DNA from 3 places in the Streptomyces sp. NPDC048434 genome. Region 1 is predicted to be linked to each of the others. Evidence: riboswitches for the same ligand, from Rfam matches in the RefSeq annotation. Region 1 holds a riboswitch; each other region holds the start of a gene.
The links. A riboswitch is a leader RNA that binds a small molecule or an ion and turns the genes downstream of it on or off. The one in region 1 is predicted to bind cobalamin.

Region 1 (3,270 bases):
GCGAGGAGTTCCGCCACCTGGCGAACGACTCACACATGACACCGGAGGAAACCGGCAGTCACGGCAGTTGCGGCAGCGGCGGCAATAGCGACGACAATGGCATCACGCCCAGTTCATCGCATCCGGTACACAAAGGACGGCCCGCAAGATGACCCGACGAATCACCGCCTGGTCCGAGATCGACAACGGGCTCGTGCCGATCGACGACGGTGAGCTGTTCTACGAGACGGCCGGCTCGGGCCCCGCGGTGGTGCTGCTCCACGGCGGCATGCTCGACCAGCACATGTGGGACGAGCAGTTCGCCTGGCTGGTGAACTCCGGCCTGCGCGCGATCCGTTACGACTTCCGCGGCCACGGCCTGTCCTCCACCGTGGCCGGGGACTACGCCAACCACGACGACCTCTGTGCCCTGCTGGACGCGCTCGATGTTCCCGGCGCCGTCCTCGTCGGCCTCTCCCATGGTGCGCGGGTCGCGCTCGACGCCGCCATAGCCCGCCCGGAGCGGGTGACGGCCCTCGCGCTGGCCTCCCCCGGCATCAGCGGCCGCGCCTTCACCGACCCCTTCCTCCTGGAGCACATCAAGGCGCAGGTGGCGGCGATCGGCACACCGGACGGCGCGGAACGGTATGTCGAGCACTTCCTGCGGATGTGGGTGGACGGACCGCATCGCGAACCGTCCGCGGTGCACCCGGGATTCCGCGAGCGGATGCGCGCCTCGGCCGAGGCCAATGTGGAGGTGCATGCCGAGGGTGCGGGTGCCGGTATGCCCCTTGAGGTCGGCGCCGCGGGCCGCCTGGGCGAGATCCGGGTGCCGACGGTCGTGTTCGACGGCGACCTCGACAGCAGTGACATCTCCGCCAATGCCCATGCGATAGCGCTGACCGTTCCCGGCGCCCGAAGAGTCCGGATACCGGGGGCGGCCCATATGGTCAATCTGGAGAACACCGCGCTCTTCGACCGCGAACTCCACACCTTCCTCTCCTCCCTGGACCACTGACCCACCGCGGACCACGGCCCCTGGGACCACCGGCTCCGAGGGCGGCCGCGGTGGCAACGACCGCCCCGTGGAACGGCCGGCCGCGCCCGGGGAGTGCTCCCTCCCGGGCCACGGGCAAGCCCCGTGCACCTCACCCCTCCCTGGTGGCAGTTAGAGTGACCGGGCCGTGGTGTTCGGGAAGCCGGTGACGGACCTTGTGGTCCCAGACCGGAGCGGCCCTCGCCACTGTGATCGGGGAGTTTCCGCCCCTTCCGCAGGCGCACGGCGCGCCTGCGGCGCCACTGGCCGCGGCCGGGAAGGCGGGGGCGGGCGCGTGCACCCGTAAGCCAGGAGACCGGCCACGGCATCTCACGAACTGATCCACGAGGTGCTGGAGCGTAACCGCCGGATGGTCCTGTCCACCGATACCCGACCCACCCCTGCCTCCACCGCCTTCCGCTGGCGCCGGCAGGACACCGTCCGCACCGCGGGCCTGATGGCCGTCATAGCCGGTCTGCATCTCATCGCCTTCGGCGTGCTCTTCCTGCTCGTGGTGCCCCATCACTACGCGGTGGGCAGCCAGGTCTTCGGGGTGGGTCTCGGCATCACCGCATACACCCTCGGTATGCGGCACGCCTTCGACGCCGACCACATCGCCGCGATCGACAACACCACCCGCAAGCTGATGGCCGACGGCAAGCGGCCCGTCTCGGTCGGCTTCTGGTTCGCCCTCGGCCACTCCAGCATGGTCGTCGCAATGGCGGCCCTGGTGGCGGGCGGCGCCCAGCTCGCGGGCACCCTGCTCAACGACGAGTCCCGTACGCACCAGATCCTGGGCACGGTCGGCACCACGATCTCGGGCACCTTTCTCTACCTCATCGCCGCCCTCAACCTGATCGCCCTGACGGGGATCTGGCGGGTCTTCCGCGGTATGCGCAACGGCCACTACGACGAGGCCGAGCTGGAACAGCGCCTCAATGCGCGCGGCTTCATGAACCGCTTCCTGGGACGGTTCACCCGCTCGATCTCCCGTCCCGGCCAGATGTTCCCGCTCGGCTTCCTCTTCGGGCTCGGCTTCGACACCGCGACCGAAGTGACCCTGATGGTGATGGCCGGCAGTGGCGCCGCGGCCGGCCTGCCCTGGTACGCCGTGCTGTGCCTGCCGCTGCTCTTCGCCGCCGGGATGAGCCTGTTCGACACCCTCGACGGCACCTTCATGAACTTCGCCTACCAGTGGGCGTTCTCCAACCCGGTGCGCAAGGTCTACTACAACCTCACCATCACCGGCCTGTCGATCGCCGTCGCCTTCTTCATCGGCACGATCGAGCTGGTGACCGTGCTGCACGAGAAGCTCGCCCTCAACGACCCGCTGACCGGCTGGATTTCCGGCCTGGACCTCGGCAATGCGGGCTTCCTCATCGTCGGCCTGTTCATGGTGGTGTGGGCCGCGGCGCTGGCGTACTGGCGACTGGCCGGCGTCGAAAAGCGCTGGGCGGAGCGGGCGGAGCGAACGAAGTCGGCGCAGCGGACGGAGGCGGCGGAACAGACGGGGTCGGCGGAGCAGGCCGCGCCGGGCTCCTGAGGCGCGTCAGCCGCACGCGCCCCGTACGTCCCCGGCGCCCGTATCGGCGTCGGGCCACAGCCGCCCTTTCAGGTGGCCGAACCGGCCGCCGAACCCGTCACCAGATCCGGCCCCCAGCGCTCCAGCGCCGCCGCCAGATCGAGTGGCAGCAGCCGCTCCGGCTGGTCCGAACCGGGCCAGTCCTCCCGCGGGACCCGCCACATCACCTCGAACTCATTGCCGTCCGGGTCCTTGGCGTACAGCGACTTGGCGACGAGGTGATCACTCGACCCCACCAGCGCGCCCCGCTCGACGAGCTGCGCATGGGCCGCGACCAGCTCACCGAGCGTGCCGATTTCCCAGGCCAGGTGGTAGAGCCCGACCCGCCCGGCCTCGGGCCCCGGCGCATCCGGCCCCACCGCGAACAGCGCCAGATCATGATCGTTGAGTGAGCCGGGAGCGCCGAGGAACGCGGCCCGTCCCGGGACCTCGATCCCCACCGCGAGCCCGAGGGCCTCGGTGTAGAAAGCGACCGACCGCGCCACATCACGGACGTAGAGCACCGCGTGGTTCAGACGTCGTACGGACATGCAGCCTGCTCTCCGATCTCCTGCCACGACACCGCCGGGGGCCGCCGTGCCCTCCCCCACTCCTGATCTACCCCGCCCGCCCCGCCGCTGCCCGAATTCCTCCGGCCGGGATCCGGCCGTTTTCGGCCCGGGTGCCCGAAGTG
Region 2 (3,270 bases), on a different contig from region 1:
CGGCGAGTCGAAGGGCAGCCGCAGCCGGAAGAACACGTCCTGCAGGCCCATCAGTCCCAGACCCACCGGGCGCCAGCGGGAGTTGGAGGTCCCGGCCTGCTCGGTCGGGTAGAAGTTGATGTCCACCACACGGTCGAGGAAGGTGACGGCGGTACGGACCGTGGCGTCCAGCCGCTCCCAGTCCATCGCCTCCTCCCAGCCGGCGGCCTCGTCGCCCAGGTGCGCGGCGAGGTTCACCGATCCCAGGTTGCAGACCGCGGTCTCCCCGTCGTTCGTCACCTCCAGGATCTCGGTGCACAGGTTGGAGGAGTGCACGACCTGGCCGGGCTCGGCGGTCTGGTTGGCGGTGCGGTTGGCGGCGTCCTTGAACGTCATCCAGCCGTTGCCGGTCTGCGCCAGGGTGCGCATCATGCGGGAGTACAGCACCCGGGCCGGGATCTGCTTGAGCGCCCGGCCCTCGGCCTCGGCCTTGCGGTAGGCGGCGTCGAACGCGTCGCCCCACAGGTCCACCAGCTCCGGGGCGTCCGAGGGCGAGAACAGCGACCAGTCGGCGTCCGCCTCCACGCGGCGCATGAACTCGTCCGGGATCCAGTGGGCGATGTTCAGGTTGTGCGTACGGCGGGCCTCCTCACCGGTGTTGTCGCGCAGCTCCAGGAACTCCTCGATGTCGGCGTGCCAGGTCTCCAGGTAGACACAGGCGGCGCCCTTGCGCCGGCCGCCCTGGTTCACGGCCGCGACCGAGGCGTCCAGGGTGCGCAGGAACGGCACGATGCCGTTGGAGTGCCCGTTGGTGCCGCGGATCAGCGAACCGCGGGCGCGGATGCGGGAGTAGGAGAGGCCGATGCCGCCCGCGTGCTTCGAGAGCCGCGCGACCTGGTGGTAGCGGTCGTAGATCGAGTCCAGCTCGTCCAGCGGCGAGTCCAGCAGATAGCAGGACGACATCTGCGGGTGGCGGGTACCGGAGTTGAAGAGGGTGGGGGAGGAGGGGAGGTAGGACAGCGAGCTGGTGAGGCGGTAGAGCTCGGCGACCTCGTCCAGCGCGCGCTCGCTGTGGTCCTCGGCGAGGCCGCAGGCCACCCGCAGCAGGAAGTGCTGGGGGGTCTCGATGACCTGACGGGTGGTGGGGTGGCGCAGGAGGTAGCGCGAGTGCAGGGTGCGCAGTCCGAAGTAGCCGAACCGGTCATCGGCACCGTCGGCCAGCGCCTTGTCGACCAGCGCGTCCAGACGGGCCGCGTGGGTCCGTACGAACTCCGCGGTCTCATCGGCGATCAGGCCCTCGCGGTGGCCGGTTTCGACGGAGGCGGAGAAGGCGACCGCCCCCTGTCCGGCCGCCTCCTCCGCGATGGCAAGGGTGAGCAGACGCGCGGCGAGCTTGGAGTACTGCGGCTCGTCACCGATCAGACCGGCGGCGGCGTCCGTGGCCAGCGACCGCAGTTCGGCCTCGTCGGAGCCCGCGTGCCGGCCGCGCAGGGCGGCGGCGGCCACCTTGCCGGGGTCGGTCGCGGTCAGGTCCGCGGTCAGGTCGGTCAGGGTGCGCAACAGGGCGACGCCCGGACCGTCCTCGCCCGGTCCGCCGTCGGCGGGACCGGCAGGCGTGGCCACCGCGGGCGGCACGACCTCGGCGTCTGACGCGGGCTCCGTTGGCGCGATGGTCACGTGGTGCTCTCCCTCACTCGGCGGGGGCCAGGAGGAGAGGGACGCGACGGGCGCACGCGGGCATGCGGCACCCCGTGTTGGTCAGGGGTGCGCGGGCACACCGCGCGGCGTCCACCGGCCCAACCCTCGGGGCCCGGACGTATCGACGTCCGCACCCATGGCGGTGCGGGCGTACCGTCGGCAGGTCTTCGGACTTCACGGGCGCGTGCCAGGGCCGTTGTTCGGCCGACCGAGCCCGCTCCAACACCGTTGCGGGACAGTTCCGGATTCCCACCGGATTCCCCTGCGGCGACAGCGAGGTCGAGCATACATGTGGTGGCGCCTCTTCACTTGCACCACCACATCTAGTGTGTCGTGAGTGATCACACAGTGCCTGTCAGTGGCTTCCCCCCTGGCCTGCGGCACGCAACCCGGCCCGTCCGGCGCAGCAGGGGAGGGCTCCATGACCGCGCTCGCCGGCCCGCCACGGGCCGCGCCTTGGGGCAGGAAACGGCTACGGGCCGCCGCGCCCCGGGGGACGTGGCGGCCCGTAGCCGTGTGCGGGCCGGTGGTTCAGTGGCCGGCCGGTGCGCCTGCCGTGGCGGGGGGCAGTTCGGCGGCGACGCCCTCGTCGCCGGCGTCTGCCGCATAGTCGGCGGGGCTGGTTTCGTCGGTGCCTTCGGGGGCGTTGACGGCCTTGAGGACGATGGTCAGGACGACCGTCACGACGACGTTCAGGACGAAGGCGGTCAGGCCGATGTAGCCGATTTCACCGATGCCCGGGATCTCCTTGCTGGAGCCGCCGAAGTGGGCCTGGGTCGGACTGGCGACGCCGTATGCCGCGAGCGTGCCGTAGAGCATGCCGACCGCCCAGCCGCCCAGCAGTGCCCAGCGGTGGAACCAGCGGGTGAACAGGCCACCGACCAGGGACGGCATGGTCTGCAGGATCCAGATGCCGCCCAGCAGCTGGAAGTTGATCGCGATCGTCTTGTCCATGGTGAGGACGAAGACCAGCGCGCCGACCTTCACCAGCAGCGAGACCAGCTTGGCGACCTTGTGCTCCTGCTCGGGAGTGGCGTCCTGTTTGAGGAAGTCCTTGTAGACGTTGCGGGTGAAGAGGTTGGCCGCGGCGATGGACATGATGGCCGCGGGCACCAGCGCGCCGATGCCGATCGCGGCGAACGCCACGCCGGAGAACCAGCTCGGGAACATGTCCTCGAAGAGCTGCGGGATGGCCAGCTGCGGGTTGCCCTGGATGTCCGTGCCGGCCTTGATCGCCATGAAGCCGAGCAGCGCCAGCAGGCCCAGCATGAGGGAGTACAGCGGCAGGATGGTGGTGTTGCGGCGGATCACATTGCGGCTGCGCGAGGACAGCGTCGCGGTGATCGAGTGCGGGTACATGAAGAGCGCCAGCGCCGAGCCGAGCGCCAAGGTCGCATACCCCCATTGGGCGTTGGGGCCGCTGATCAGCTCGCCACGCGGTTTGCCGGCGACCGGGCCGGGCTGGGCGAGCGCCTTGCCGGCCGTGTCGAAGATCGCGTCGAAGCCGCCCAGCTTGATCGGGATGTAGATGATCGCGACGGTGATGACGAGGTAGATCAGCCCGTCCTTGACGAACGCGATCAGCGCCGGTGC
Region 3 (3,270 bases), on a different contig from region 1:
CGTCGGTGAGGGACTTGGCACAGCCGGGGCGGCCCGTACAGGCGCCCAGGCGGTGCCAGGGGGAGGCCGGGTCGGTGATCAGTCCGGCGGTGGTGAGCTCCGCCAGCCGGCCGGGTGCCGCGGCGGCCGGCAGTCCGGGCAGGACGATGCCGCGCCACGGGGTGAGGCGCAGTGCGCCGGCGCCGTCGTCGGCGGCGATCGCGGTCAGCAGCCGCCATTGGGCCACCGACAGCCGGCCCAGCGGCGCCAGGACCGAGAGCGCCCGGTCGCCGTCGGGGCCCTCGACGATGCCGGGGGCGGAGGAGTCCGCATACGGCGGGGAGGTGCGGGTTCCGGGTGCGGGAGCCTCGGGCACGTACGCGGCCCCGATGCCCGCCGACCGCAGCGCGTCGGCCACGTCCAGGGCGCTCAGCCCGTGCCCGTCCGGGAGTTCGCGGACCCGCCAGGCGCCGCTGCCGCTCGCCCCGGCGGCGGTCAGGAAGGCCTCGGCGGCGGTGAGCGCGGCGCGCGGTACGTCCGGGCCGGCGATCCGCAGCGCCGCCGGATCGTCGCCGACCCGCAGCAGGGCGCTGCCCGCCGGTCCGGTCCGGTCCCCGTCCGGTTCTGCGAGCAAGCTCACATCTCCGCCGAGCGCCGCCACATCGCCCCGTCCGTCGTCCACAACGAACAGGAAACGGCCGGAGAGGGCGGTCGCTGACTCGCTCGCACAGAGCAGTGCGTCCAGCTCACGGGCCCACCGTCGCACGTCAGAAGGGGTGTGCCGGTCCAGTCCGGCCAGCGGGGAGGCGAGGATGTTGCGGATGCGTTCGTGGCGCTCGGAGGGCAGCAGACCGGCGTCGCGCAGCAGACCGGCGAGCCGGGCGCCGCAGTCCTCCGCAAGGCCGCGGAGCTCGGCGTTGCCGCGGGAGGTGAGGGAGAGGTGGCCGTCGCCGAGCAGTTCCGCGGCGTTGGCCAGGACAGTGGCCTGACGGGCCGTCAAATCTCCGGCGGGTACCCGGATACGGGCGAGATTGCCGTCGGCGGCCGTATGCAGCCGCAGCGCTCCCGGGCAGGCGTCACCGCGGTCGCGCAGAGGCGGTGCGGCGGCCTGCGGCCGTGTCGAGGGGGAGGGCGGCATGGCCGCGAGCATACCCACGGGGGTGGGCGCCGATCCGGGCCGGATCCGGCCATGCACCCGGCCCGCCGCGTGCACGCCCCCGTCCCGCCGCGGCCTGCCAGGAGGCCCGCTTACCTCGCCCGGCCACAGCCCTTACTATGCAGGTCGGTGGGTCGGCTGGCCCGCCGACGCCAGCGACGGCGCAGGGTCCTACGGCCCTAGGGAGGAAGCCCGGTGAGAATCCGGCGCGGTCCCGCCACTGTGAACCCGGCCTGCCGGGCGAGCCAGGAACTCCCGCCGTCCTTACGACCACCCGGGGCGCGGACACCCCGAGGAAGGCCTGCGCTCGCATGCTTCTGCTGCTGTCGACCTCCGACACCGACCTGCTCAGTGCCCGCGCGGCCACGGGTCCCGTGCCGTACCGGCTCGCCAACCCCGCCCGTCTCGACGTCGCCGAGCTGCCCGCACTGCTGGAGGGCTGCGACCTCGTCGTCGTGCGTCTCCTCGGCGGGATCCGGGCCTGGGAGGAGGGCCTGGAGGTGCTGCTCGCCGAGGACCAGCACCGGCCGGTCGTCGTGCTCACCGGTGAACAGGCCCCCGACGCCCAGCTCATGGAGCAGTCCACGGTCCCGGTCGGCATCGCGGCCGAGGCGCACGCCTACCTCGCGCACGGCGGGCCCGCCAATCTCGACCAGCTCGCCCGCTTCCTCTCCGACACGGTGCTGCTGACCGGTCATGGCTTCGAGCCGCCCGCGCCCGCCCCCAGCTGGGGCCCGCTGGAGTGGGAAGCCCGCAACGAGACCGGCCCGCTGATCGCCGTGCTCTACTACCGCGCCCACCACATGAGCGGCAACACCGGCTTCGTACGGACCCTGTGCGAGCAGATCGAGGCGGCGGGCGGCCGTGCCCGCCCGCTCTTCGTCGCTTCCCTCCGTGCCCCCGAGCCGGAGCTGATCGAGGAGCTGCGGGCCGCCGACACCCTGGTCACCACGGTCCTCGCCGCGGGCGGCAGCAAGCCCGCCGAGGCCTCCGCCGGCGGCGATGACGAGTCCTGGGACGCGGGCGCGCTGGCCGCCCTCGACGTTCCGATCCTGCAGGCCCTGTGCCTGACCGGGCCGCGCAGTGCCTGGGAGGAGAGCGACGAGGGGCTGTCGCCGCTGGACGCCGCCTCGCAGATCGCCGTCCCCGAGTTCGACGGCCGGCTGATCACCGTTCCGTTCTCCTTCAAGGAGGTCGACGAGGACGGTCTGCCGGTGTACGTCGCCGACGCCGAGCGCGCCGCCCGGGTCGCCGGCATCGCCGTCCGGCATGCCCGGCTGCGCCACATCCCGGCCGCCGAGAAGCGCCTCGCCCTGGTGCTGTCCGCGTACCCGACCAAGCACTCCCGGATCGGCAACGCGGTCGGCCTGGACACCCCCGCCAGCGCCGTCGCGCTGCTGCGCCGTCTGCAGGCCGACGGCTATGACTTCGGCACCGAAGAGGTTCCCGGCCTCGTGTCCGGCGACGGCGACGAGCTGATCTACGCCCTCATCGAGGCCGGCGGCCACGACCAGGAGTGGCTGACCGAGGAGCAGCTCGCCCGCAACCCGGTCCGTATCCCGGCCGCCGACTACAAGCGCTGGTACGCCACGCTCCCGCAGGAACTGCGGGACTCCGTCGAGCAGCACTGGGGGCCGCCGCCCGGCGAGATGTTCGTCGACCGCAGCCGCAACCCCGACGGCGACATCGTGCTGGCCGCCCTGCGCCGCGGCAATCTCCTCATCCTCATCCAGCCGCCGCGCGGCTTCGGCGAGAACCCGATCGCGATCTACCACGACCCCGATCTGCCGCCCTCGCACCACTACTTGGCGGCGTACCGCTGGATCGCGGCCTCGGCCGACGACGGCGGATTCGGCGCGGACGCCATGGTCCACCTGGGCAAGCACGGCAACCTGGAGTGGCTGCCCGGCAAGAACGCCGGGCTGTCCGCGGCCTGCGGCCCGGACGCCGCCCTCGGCGATCTCCCGCTCGTCTACCCCTTCCTGGTCAACGACCCGGGCGAGGGCACCCAGGCCAAGCGCCGGGTCCACGCCACCCTCGTCGACCACCTCGTCCCGCCGATGGCCCGCGCCGAGTCCTACGGCGATATCGCGCGCCTGGAGCAGCTGCTCGACGAGTACGCGGCCATCTCCGCC

Region 2: linked by a shared signal. The riboswitch ahead of ACGFWI_RS21765 (ribonucleoside-diphosphate reductase subunit alpha) and the one ahead of ACGFWI_RS11280 (HoxN/HupN/NixA family nickel/cobalt transporter) in region 1 are both predicted to bind cobalamin.
Region 3: linked by a shared signal. The riboswitch ahead of cobN (cobaltochelatase subunit CobN) and the one ahead of ACGFWI_RS11280 (HoxN/HupN/NixA family nickel/cobalt transporter) in region 1 are both predicted to bind cobalamin.

What each region holds. Positions count from the first base shown of each region.
Region 1 is NZ_JBICXQ010000007.1:247,157-250,426, reverse strand. Features, by position in the region: gene ACGFWI_RS11290 (MarR family winged helix-turn-helix transcriptional regulator) at 1-152, shown strand, start outside; gene ACGFWI_RS11285 (alpha/beta fold hydrolase) at 149-997, shown strand; cobalamin riboswitch at 1,148-1,355, shown strand; gene ACGFWI_RS11280 (HoxN/HupN/NixA family nickel/cobalt transporter) at 1,386-2,558, shown strand; gene ACGFWI_RS11275 (VOC family protein) at 2,627-3,127, opposite strand.
Region 2 is NZ_JBICXQ010000018.1:59,284-62,553, reverse strand. Features, by position in the region: gene ACGFWI_RS21765 (ribonucleoside-diphosphate reductase subunit alpha) at 1-1,656, opposite strand, end outside; cobalamin riboswitch at 1,818-1,981, opposite strand; gene mctP (monocarboxylate uptake permease MctP) at 2,209-3,270, opposite strand, start outside.
Region 3 is NZ_JBICXQ010000023.1:93,427-96,696, reverse strand. Features, by position in the region: gene cobG (precorrin-3B synthase) at 1-1,117, opposite strand, end outside; cobalamin riboswitch at 1,284-1,409, shown strand; gene cobN (cobaltochelatase subunit CobN) at 1,447-3,270, shown strand, end outside.